3 regions of the Peribacillus sp. B2I2 genome follow, and region 1 is predicted to be linked to each of the others. Evidence: riboswitches for the same ligand, from Rfam matches in the RefSeq annotation. Region 1 holds a riboswitch; each other region holds the start of a gene.
The links. A riboswitch is a leader RNA that binds a small molecule or an ion and turns the genes downstream of it on or off. The one in region 1 is predicted to bind cobalamin.
Positions count from the first base shown of each region.

Region 2: it holds a riboswitch for cobalamin, as region 1 does, so the genes downstream of both, ABIE66_RS05470 (ribonucleoside-diphosphate reductase subunit alpha) here and nikA (nickel ABC transporter substrate-binding protein) in region 1, are expected to answer to the same signal.
Region 3: it holds a riboswitch for cobalamin, as region 1 does, so the genes downstream of both, ABIE66_RS11675 (energy-coupling factor ABC transporter permease) here and nikA (nickel ABC transporter substrate-binding protein) in region 1, are expected to answer to the same signal.

Region 1 is NZ_JBGCCB010000001.1:2,223,876-2,227,059, reverse strand. It holds gene nikA (nickel ABC transporter substrate-binding protein) at 1-1,574, opposite strand, end outside; cobalamin riboswitch at 1,729-1,917, opposite strand; gene ABIE66_RS11180 (Spo0E family sporulation regulatory protein-aspartic acid phosphatase) at 2,495-2,683, shown strand; gene ABIE66_RS11175 (DnaA N-terminal domain-containing protein) at 3,009-3,184, shown strand, end outside.
Region 2 is NZ_JBGCCB010000001.1:1,081,775-1,084,958, reverse strand. It holds gene ABIE66_RS05475 (manganese-dependent inorganic pyrophosphatase) at 1-848, opposite strand, end outside; cobalamin riboswitch at 1,142-1,321, shown strand; gene ABIE66_RS05470 (ribonucleoside-diphosphate reductase subunit alpha) at 1,462-3,184, shown strand, end outside.
Region 3 is NZ_JBGCCB010000001.1:2,333,396-2,336,579, forward strand. It holds gene cbiQ (cobalt ECF transporter T component CbiQ) at 1-649, opposite strand, end outside; gene ABIE66_RS11670 (energy-coupling factor ABC transporter substrate-binding protein) at 636-947, opposite strand; gene ABIE66_RS11675 (energy-coupling factor ABC transporter permease) at 949-1,692, opposite strand; cobalamin riboswitch at 1,868-2,063, opposite strand; cobalamin riboswitch at 2,266-2,456, shown strand; gene ABIE66_RS11680 ((2Fe-2S) ferredoxin domain-containing protein) at 2,606-2,974, shown strand; gene cobJ (precorrin-3B C(17)-methyltransferase) at 2,989-3,184, shown strand, end outside.

The sequences.
Region 1 (3,184 bases):
CCACTAATGTTTTTTTGATACACCGCTATATTAGACTGATAAGATATCGGTAAATAAATGGCTTGTTCGTGCAATGTCGTTAATATATCTGAATACAGTATTTTTCTATCTTCCTCGTCAGTAGTTAATAATACTTTCTTAATTTTCTGGTCTATTTCTTTTTTTACTGGCAACCCTAATTGAGCGTTATAATCTGGACTACCATTTTCCGAATTAGTCGTCATAGACGCTAAATAGGAATGTGGATCAAACGGTACAGACCATGTTGCTGTAAATAATAAATCAAACTTACCTTGAAATGCCGTTGTCCAAAAAGTATTAGTTTCCTGACTGGTCAACTTAACATCTATTCCCAGTTTTCTAAAATCACCTTGTGTAAATTCTGCGATTGACTTTTGGATGTTATCTGTACTATTAAACAGTAATTCCAATTGCAATTCTTTTCCGTCTTTTTCTCTAAATGGTTTCCCCTTCACTTGTTTCCATCCAGCTTCATCCAATAACATTTTTGCTTTTTCTGCATCATACTCATATGGCTCTATATTAATTTTCGTATAAGGCAAAATAGGTGGAAACAAAGTATCAGCCTTTTTTTCCATACCATAAAAGATCTTATCGATAACAGCTTGTTTATTAAAAGCATGTTGGAGAGCTAACCGAACTTTAAGATCTTTAGTCGCTTCTCTGTTTGAGTTAAGAAGCAGCGTTCTTGTAGCTGTAGGTTCTGACAATTTGGTTTCATATTGCCCTGAATTCTTCAAAAATTGGAATGAATCTTGGCTGATGACCCCGTTTCCAAATATAAAGTCGAGTTCCTTTTTCTCAAAAGCTAACACTCTTGACTCTCCATCAGTAATGACTTTAACAACCACCTTATCTACTTTAGGCTTAGTGCCCCAATAATGTTCGTTCCTTTTGAAAACAGCAAACTCATTTTTCTTATACTCGCTCAATACCCACGGTCCAGTGCCAATCTGAGACTTGAGTCCGTCCTTAAATGTGTTTTGGCTGTCAGGAAAAGCAGCTTCTCCTACAAATCTCAAAGGTCTGATGTAAGTTAGTTCTTGAAGAGTTGGATAATACGCGTTGTTCAAAATAAGTTTAATAGTATATTCATCTATTATTTTTGTATCTTTGATTTGGTTAATTAATCCCACCCATTCATGTTGTTTGCGATTATCTAAAATGGTATCAAAGTTTTTCTTGACGATTGCAGCATTAAATACCGAACCATCGGAAAATTTTACATCTTTTCTTAGATGGAATACATATTCTTTTCCATCTTTCGATATATCCCAGCTCTCCGCAAGCCAAGGCTGAATTTCTCCACCTTTACCGTAATAAACAAGGGATTCATATACCATAGCCTGGGAAAAAAACTCATTCGGAAAATATGTGTGTGGATTTAAGTCACCTATATCCCCAGGCCATGAAAAAGTAACAACTTTTTGCTTTTCATTATCTAATGTATTTTCTTGATCTATTGTTGTGTTGCTGCAACCTGTAACTAAGATTGTGAAAATTACTAGTAGTCCAACAAAAGAATGGAATAAATTAGACCGTTTTATAAACATGCTTTCTCACCTTCAATTATGGAATTTTAACTATTTGAAAAATCACGAAATACAAAAAAGCATTTCCAACCAGATTTAACGGTCAGAAATGCTTATATATTAAGAACAAATTCGTCTTCTGGCACTCTAACACCTCCCTATCTCCCGTAGGTTAACAGCATTTCTAGAACAGGCAGGTCTTCTGACTTAGGTTCATCATCTCCATGCGTCTTCCCGGATATTATCCAGTGACTTTCTTGCATAGGACTCACCCTTACAGCGGCGGGACCGTGCCGGATTTTGCACCGGCTTCCCTTTTAAATATTCGCTATTAAACGAATATACCCATTCCAATAAAATATGAAATTTTTCCTCATCTTCATAGTAAAATATAGAGCTTGTCCATCTTAAAATTATTAAGTCAAAACCTCTTGATGCTTCTTAACACTTTAATAGTTTCATCTCTAATTAATTTTTGATAAACTCAGCTACTCAGCAACTAATCATTTCCATCCTAGCAATAAACGAAAAACAGTTAGTAAAAAGGAGAATAAATATCTATTCTTAAGAATTTAACAAATATTAAAAACTCTCCAATATTATACGGTTTTACGATTACAACTCTCTAAAAATGGATATTAACTATATGAAAATAAAATCAAAAAGTTTACCTAATACAAATTATATTCCTTATCACAAATTTATGCCATATCAAATTAAGATCCTGATGTTTTTTAACGGTTCGTTTTATACGGAGGCAATAATCTTATACAAACAGTTATTTGTAACGACATATATGAATGATAGTATGTAGATTTTTCATTTTCAGATTTGTATTGCTCCCTCCCGAATAAGTTATTTTTTATAAGTGAACACTTACTTTGTATTTGAAAGCAACCTAATTTATGTAATAATAGATTCATAACAATAAAAGAAAGTACTTGAGGGATTTTGCATTGGTAAGTATTGAAGCATTACATGAAAAAATTGAGATATTGAGGAAAGATTTAATAACTACCGCATTGACATATGGATTAACTTCTCCAAAAACATTACATAATAGCCAGGAACTGGATAAACTATTGAATTTACTTGAGCATGAAAAAGAACCAAATGTACAATATTTCTAAAACAGGAATGAAATTTGATTTAATCTTTCTAACTTCATTCAATCATGATAGCTGTAGGAACTATCTCTCTGAATTATATTGGAATTATTTTTAATGATCACTGTGCATTTCATGCAGTATATTTCCCTTACTTAACCACCTCGTGTTCAATTCTTGGACTCGTGGACTAATTTTTCTGGATTATTTAATGAAAATGATCATCACTTCTTACCTAATGCTTCTTAGTTTAGTTTTCTACGTTATTTCGTGTAGAATTCGTCATGGGATTAGAACAAAAAGAAGTTATACTAAATAAAAAGATAACCAGATAGCAAGGGGACGTACAATGGATAGAAATGATAAATCTAAAGATATTTTAATGAAAGAGTTACAAGAGCTTAAACTTTCACTTGAACATGAATTAAATCGTGTCACTCAAATAATAAATCATTTAAAACCAGAAAAAGAAGCTGTGCCACCGTTTGAAGATGTCACATTACAAACTGAATTGTTGGACGATCA
Region 2 (3,184 bases), 1.1 Mb from region 1:
TTTAATGAAACGTCATATGCTTTTTCCACTGCGTTGGCTGCTTTACCAAGAGCCAAGGCAACAGAATCATTGGTCAGGATATCCGTTACTACGAATAGGAATAAATCCAATTCCTTCACAGCGATGACCGATTCAATGGCTGCTTCTAGTTCGGCTTGCTTAGCAAGGACTTCGTTCGGATCAACAGCATTGACCTGAGCTATCTCCACTTTAGCCATGCCCATGGAGAATTCTTTTGCATCAAGAGTGATAAGCTGGGCAATCGTTTTGTCGCTCAAGTCAGCTCCCGCCTTCAACATTTCCAAACCATATGTTTCAGCGTTGACTCCCGCAATATCAGCCAGTTCCATAGCTGCTGCAACGTCTTGATCCGTGCAGGTCGGCGATTTGAACAATAAAGAATCCGAAATGATGGCAGACAGCATAAGACCTGCAATCGCTTTTGGGATTTCAACGCCGTTTTCTTTATAGATTTTATTTAAAATGGTTGCCGTACAGCCAACTGGTTCCGCACGGTAATATAAAGGATCGCTTGTTTCAAAGTTAGCGATGCGGTGATGGTCGATAACTTCCAACACACGTACTTGGTCAATATCTTCAGCACTTTGCTGGCGTTCATTGTGATCGACCAGGATCACGCCATCAGCTTCCCCTGCCACTTTTTCCACAAGACGAGGAGCTTCGAATTTGAAGTGGTCCAACGCATATTGAGTTTCACCATTCACTTCACCCAGACGAACTGGTTCAGCGTTGATACCTAACTGCTTTTTCAGATCTGCATAAGCGATTGCTGAACAGATTGTGTCTGTATCCGGGTTTTTATGTCCAAAAACTAATACTTTTTCCAAGATTTTATCTCCTTTTTCATAAATATTTTTCCGCGAATCCCCTTATCGCAATAAAGGAGAGCCACCTTTACTATACACTTTATTTTAACACAAAATCCCCTAAATTCAGTGCTTGAATTACCCATTCCCCAATAAAATCTTTCATTCTTTCACCCTCTACCTTCCCTTTGTCAATAGATAAGGGTTGGTTTTTCTCAAATATATTAGTTGAATTATCATCGTATATGGCTTACGATAATATAAGCAGAAATACTAGATATTGATTACACAAACAACACTAATAACTATATATAGAATTTTTTGTAATCCAAGGTGCCAGCGATGGCTGAAAAGGGAATCCGGTGCGAACCCGGAACTGTCCCCGCAACTGTAAATGTGACGAAATGAGAAACCACTGTATAGCTCTCTATACGGGAAGGACTCAAAGTAGGATGATCATGAGTCAGGAGACCTGCCTTGAATTTTTCACGTTTCTTATTCTTCGGGGATTGAGATGATGAAACGATAGCATAATGGCTATTTTTTCATGGCTCTTTTATTCTATCGTTTGATCCGCTCAATTCATTGGGCGGTTTTTTTTTATTTTAGCGGAAGTTTACAAGGAGGATTATTAATGACTCAAACATATAACTCTACCATAAGTGAAAATGACACCGACACGAATTCCATCCAGCTTGAGATGTTATCGAAGGAATTTGAAGGCCGTCTCGATATGGAAAAGTTCAAGAAGCGTTTTACAAAATGGCTTGATCGCAAAAGTGACTCAACCGAAGAACAGGCATCAAAGAAACTGATTCAGCTCGCTCTGGAAAGTGTCGATATCGATGCTCCCGATTGGACGTTCGTTGCTGCAGCAGAACTGTTGAATGCGATGTATAGGGATGCACAAGCTAATCGAGGTTATGAAGGCATAAGTTATGGCCCATTCTATGAACTGATCACGGAACTCTCCCAACTTTCAGAAGGCCAGCGTTACCCCATCTATAAATCAGAACTGCTCTCTTCTTATACGAAAGCGGAAATTGAGGAATTGGGTTCGGTGATCGACCCGGAAAAGGATAAATTATTTTCTTACATAGGCATCTACTTATTAAACGATCGCTACCTAGCCCGCCCAAAAAAGGACAAGGTCTACGAACTGCCCCAAGAGCGCTTCATGATCATCGCGATGGAAATCATGCGATTGGAAAAAACGGAGCACCGCCTGCAACTTATCAAAGAAGCTTACTGGGCAATGTCCAACCTTTATATGACTGTTGCGACACCTACACTCTCCAATGCAGGAAAAACGCATGGACAGTTAAGCTCTTGCTTTATCGACGCAATTGAAGATTCCATTGATGGTATCTACCTATCTAACTACGATGCCGCAAAAGTATCAAAATTCGGTGGCGGTGTCGGTCTTTACGTTGGTAAGATCCGCTCGCTTGGTTCCGATATCCGTGGTTTCTCTGGAAATAGTTCCGGCACGACTCCTTGGATTCGACTATTCAACCAGACAGCTGTCAGTGTCGATCAATTGGGGCAACGTAAAGGTGCCATCGCGATTTACTTGGATGCCTGGCATAAAGATATCATGAGCTTTCTTGATTTGAAGACGCAAAACGGGGATGACAGATTAAAAGCCCATGATATTTTTACGGGTGTATGCATTCCTGATTTATTCATGGAGGCTGTACGTGACAGAAAAGAATGGTATCTTTTCGATCCGCATACCGTCAAGCAAACCCTTGGATTCTCACTTGAAGACCTTTACGACGAGAAGAAAGGCGAAGGAAGCTTCAGGAATCATTATGCACTTGCTGTCGAGGCCGCAGAAAATGGTTCGCTTCCAAACTATAGCTTTGAAAAGATCAATGCGATGGACATCATGAAAAGCATCATGATTTCTCAATTAGAAGAAGGCGTACCATATATGTTCTACCGCGATGAAGTGAACCGGAAGAATCCAAATAAACATAAAGGTATGATTTATTGTTCTAACCTTTGCACCGAGATTGCTCAAAACTTAAGCCCTTCGACGATCACCGATGAATACGAAACAGAAGATGGAGATGTCGTTGTTGTTCGTAAAAGCGGCGATTTCGTTGTCTGCAACCTTTCATCCATTAACTTGCCCCGTGCGGTGAGCAGCGATGTTTTGGAAAGGTTGATTCCCATTCAGATCCGGATGCTGGATAACGTAATCGATGTGAATAATCTTCCGGTCAAGCAAGCATCCATCTCGAACAAACGTTACCGGGCAATTGGTTTAGGAACGTTTGGATGGCATCATTTACTTGCCACACAGAATATTTATTGGGAATCGGATGAGGCAGTTGAATATGCCGATGCAT
Region 3 (3,184 bases), 110 kb from region 1:
CCATCGTCAATTGCCCAGAGCGCTGGAATACTCCCAAAAATAATGATGAGGTTAGTAACCCGAGAGATCGAATGCCTTGCCTTACCGAACCATATCCCAGTCGTGAAGCTTGTGCTAAGTGAATGGCCAAAGCTGTATCTAAAAAAATAAAGATGAAGCGATAGGTCAATTCTATTAAATCGATCAATAAGGAAGGCACTTTAAGTTTTCGCAGTACGGATAGAATGACGGTAATGGGTGTAGTCAAGGTTAAGAAATATAAACAGCTTATACTGCTAAATACGACAGTGATCAAATTGATCACTGTACCAATGCTGCCATCGCTGATGAAAATTTGCCAATTTCCGACTTTCCAGGACCACCAAATATTCGGTATCGAAGTAAATGTACTGGAGATAGAAAAAAGGATGGTAAGTGTGCCTGATAATAGAAAGAATCCTGGTAATAAGAGTAATTTCAGATAATACAAAAGCGGGATTTTTGCCACAAAAATGATTAAAGCGCTCATCACCATAAAAGTGATGAGCGAAACGGCCAAATCCCTTACCGTTAACGAAAACAGCATAAGGGAGAGTGCAAAAATCATCTTTTCCAATGGATGTACATCCTTTAGCCCATTGAAATAGGCATATTTATCAATGAGTAACATGTTTCGATTTTTCGTTCATTTCTTGTTTGGTTTGTTTATTCCTTTGTCTCATTACGCCAATGAAGTATCCAATGAAACCAGCTCCGATTGCAGCTTGCAGCGCAAATAATAAGCTCTCGGTTTCCGCACCTGGCGGCTCCCAAATACTATTAAACCAAGGCTTGTATTCCGGCTGAATTTTAGTGATGGCTTCTTCAGCCTCGCCGTCGGCACCGCCAAATTCCGTTCCTTGCTGGGTTATTAACGGTATGGTGGCAAGAATGACGACCAGGAAAAGCAGCAATAAACTTTTTTTCATGTTAACGGGCCTCCTTAGATAAAACTCGCAGCAATTTCAATTCGCCTAGATTGTATTTTTTCAGGAAATTCATCACAACCACTGTCAATAATCCCTCGCTGATTGCCAAGGGAATTTGGGTCAGGGCGAATATTCCAGCAAATTTATTGAATGAGGCTATGAATCCACCTACCTCGGATGGAAAAGCAAGTGCAAGTTGAACGGAAGTTACCACATAGGTTCCTAAATCGCCAAAAGCAGCTGCCAAGAAAACGGCCAGCGAAAAAGACCACCCCAATTTAGTTGCGCCCTTGAAGACAAAGCAAGCAATGAAAGGTCCGCATACAGCCATGGAAAATGCATTGGCCCCTAATGTCGTCAATCCTCCGTGAGCCAGTAGAACAGCTTGAAATAATAGAACGATGGAGCCTACGACACTCATGGCCAATGGCCCGAATAATATGGAACCTAAACCAACTCCGGTAGGGTGTGAAGAACTTCCCGTAACGGAAGGAATCTTCAAGGCAGATAATATGAATACGAATGCACCCGATAGACCGAGCATCATTTTTGTTTCTGGGTTTTCCCTTACTTTGGACCTAATGGACCGGTAACCCAAGATTAGAAATGGAAGGGTCACGGCCCACCAAAATATGGCCCATTCAATTGGTAAAAAGCCCTCCATGATATGCATGGCCATCGCACGTTTTGGGACAAGAAGCAGTAAAATGACAAAATAAAGAATTTTCCAATTGACTCTTTTCATTCTTTCTCCTTTCAACACCTTTAATTTTTCTGATCAAAACTTTAGAAGAAAAGCGGCGCCCAACATAAAAAGCACTTCTCTCAAAAGAAAGAAGTGCGTAATGAACAGGAATTTTGCAGCTTAAACCAATATGGGCCATTCTGCCTGATCCGCACACCCATCCTCGTAGGCTGAAACAGTTTCACGCTTCATGGCAGGTCTCCTGGCTTAGGTTCATTGTCCCGTTACATCCTTCCCATCTCATTTGACAGTGGATTAATGTTAACGTAATAGGACTTCCCTTTACAGTGGCGGGACCGCTCCGGACTTTCACCGGCTTCCCTTTTAAGCTGAATTCCGAGAAATTCAACACCATAAAACTTATGTAATTATTTCGAAAATTCTCGTATAGTGTACCATAAAGAAATAATTCCAGCTACACTCTCTTTTTTTTTTTTGACTAAGATTGCAGAGAGGAAAGGCTTATGGCTGGATTTACACTATTAAACTTTTCTAAACAGTCGGAATAAACTATTGAATTTTGCTAAAGTTGTTATATGATAGATAAGGTTAGCTATAATTGTATAATAAAACCAAATATTTCATTTTAAAAGTGCTCTTGTGTGAAAAATGCAAGGGATAATAGGGAAATCGGTGAAAATCCGATGCAGCCCCCGCTACTGTAAACGCTGATGAATTTGTCGATAACCACTGGCTTAAAGCCGGGAAGGGACAAAGTAAAATGAAGCGTAAGCCAGGAAACCTGCTTTTTAAATTGTATGATACTTTTCGGAGGGAAAGGTAGAAGGACTATGACGATTTTTGGAGATTCAGCATATTTGCGGAGGGCTCCTCATTCATATAGTTTTTTAAACCTTGACTCTTATGTTAAGGTTTTTTATTTTGCCTTTTCCCTGAACTCAGGAGGAAGAAGATGACTACTTGGAACTTGAAGGGTACAAATACGCATTTGTTGATTTGCAATGGAAGCAGTTGCATGAAAAAGGGCGGGGAAGAAGTAACTCAAGCGATTCGCGATGAAATTACTTCAAAGGGACTGGATTTGAAAATTCATACAACCAGGACACGCTGTAACGGAAGATGTAAGGATGCCTGCGTTGTGATTGCCTATCCCCAAGGGAAATGGTATAGAGTGGATACGCCTGATTTCGGTCGGGAGATTGTCAGCAATATCGATGATGGGGAATATGTCCCACAGATGATCTACCAATTCAGTGATGGGGAAATGAAACCTAATCCAGATTTTCCTGCTCATACGGGTATTTCAAAGAACAAATCGTAAAAGGAGATGTCTTAATGAGTACAAACGGTAAATTATTCGTCGTGGGCTTTGGACCAGGGAATTTTGAACACATTACCAAACGTGCTGTCGAAGCCCTTCAAGAAAGTGACTACATCATTGGTTATAAAACTTATGTTGAACTCATTCAGGGTCTGCTTACAGATCAAACGATCATTAGTACGGGGATGACTGAAGAGGTATCACGTGCTC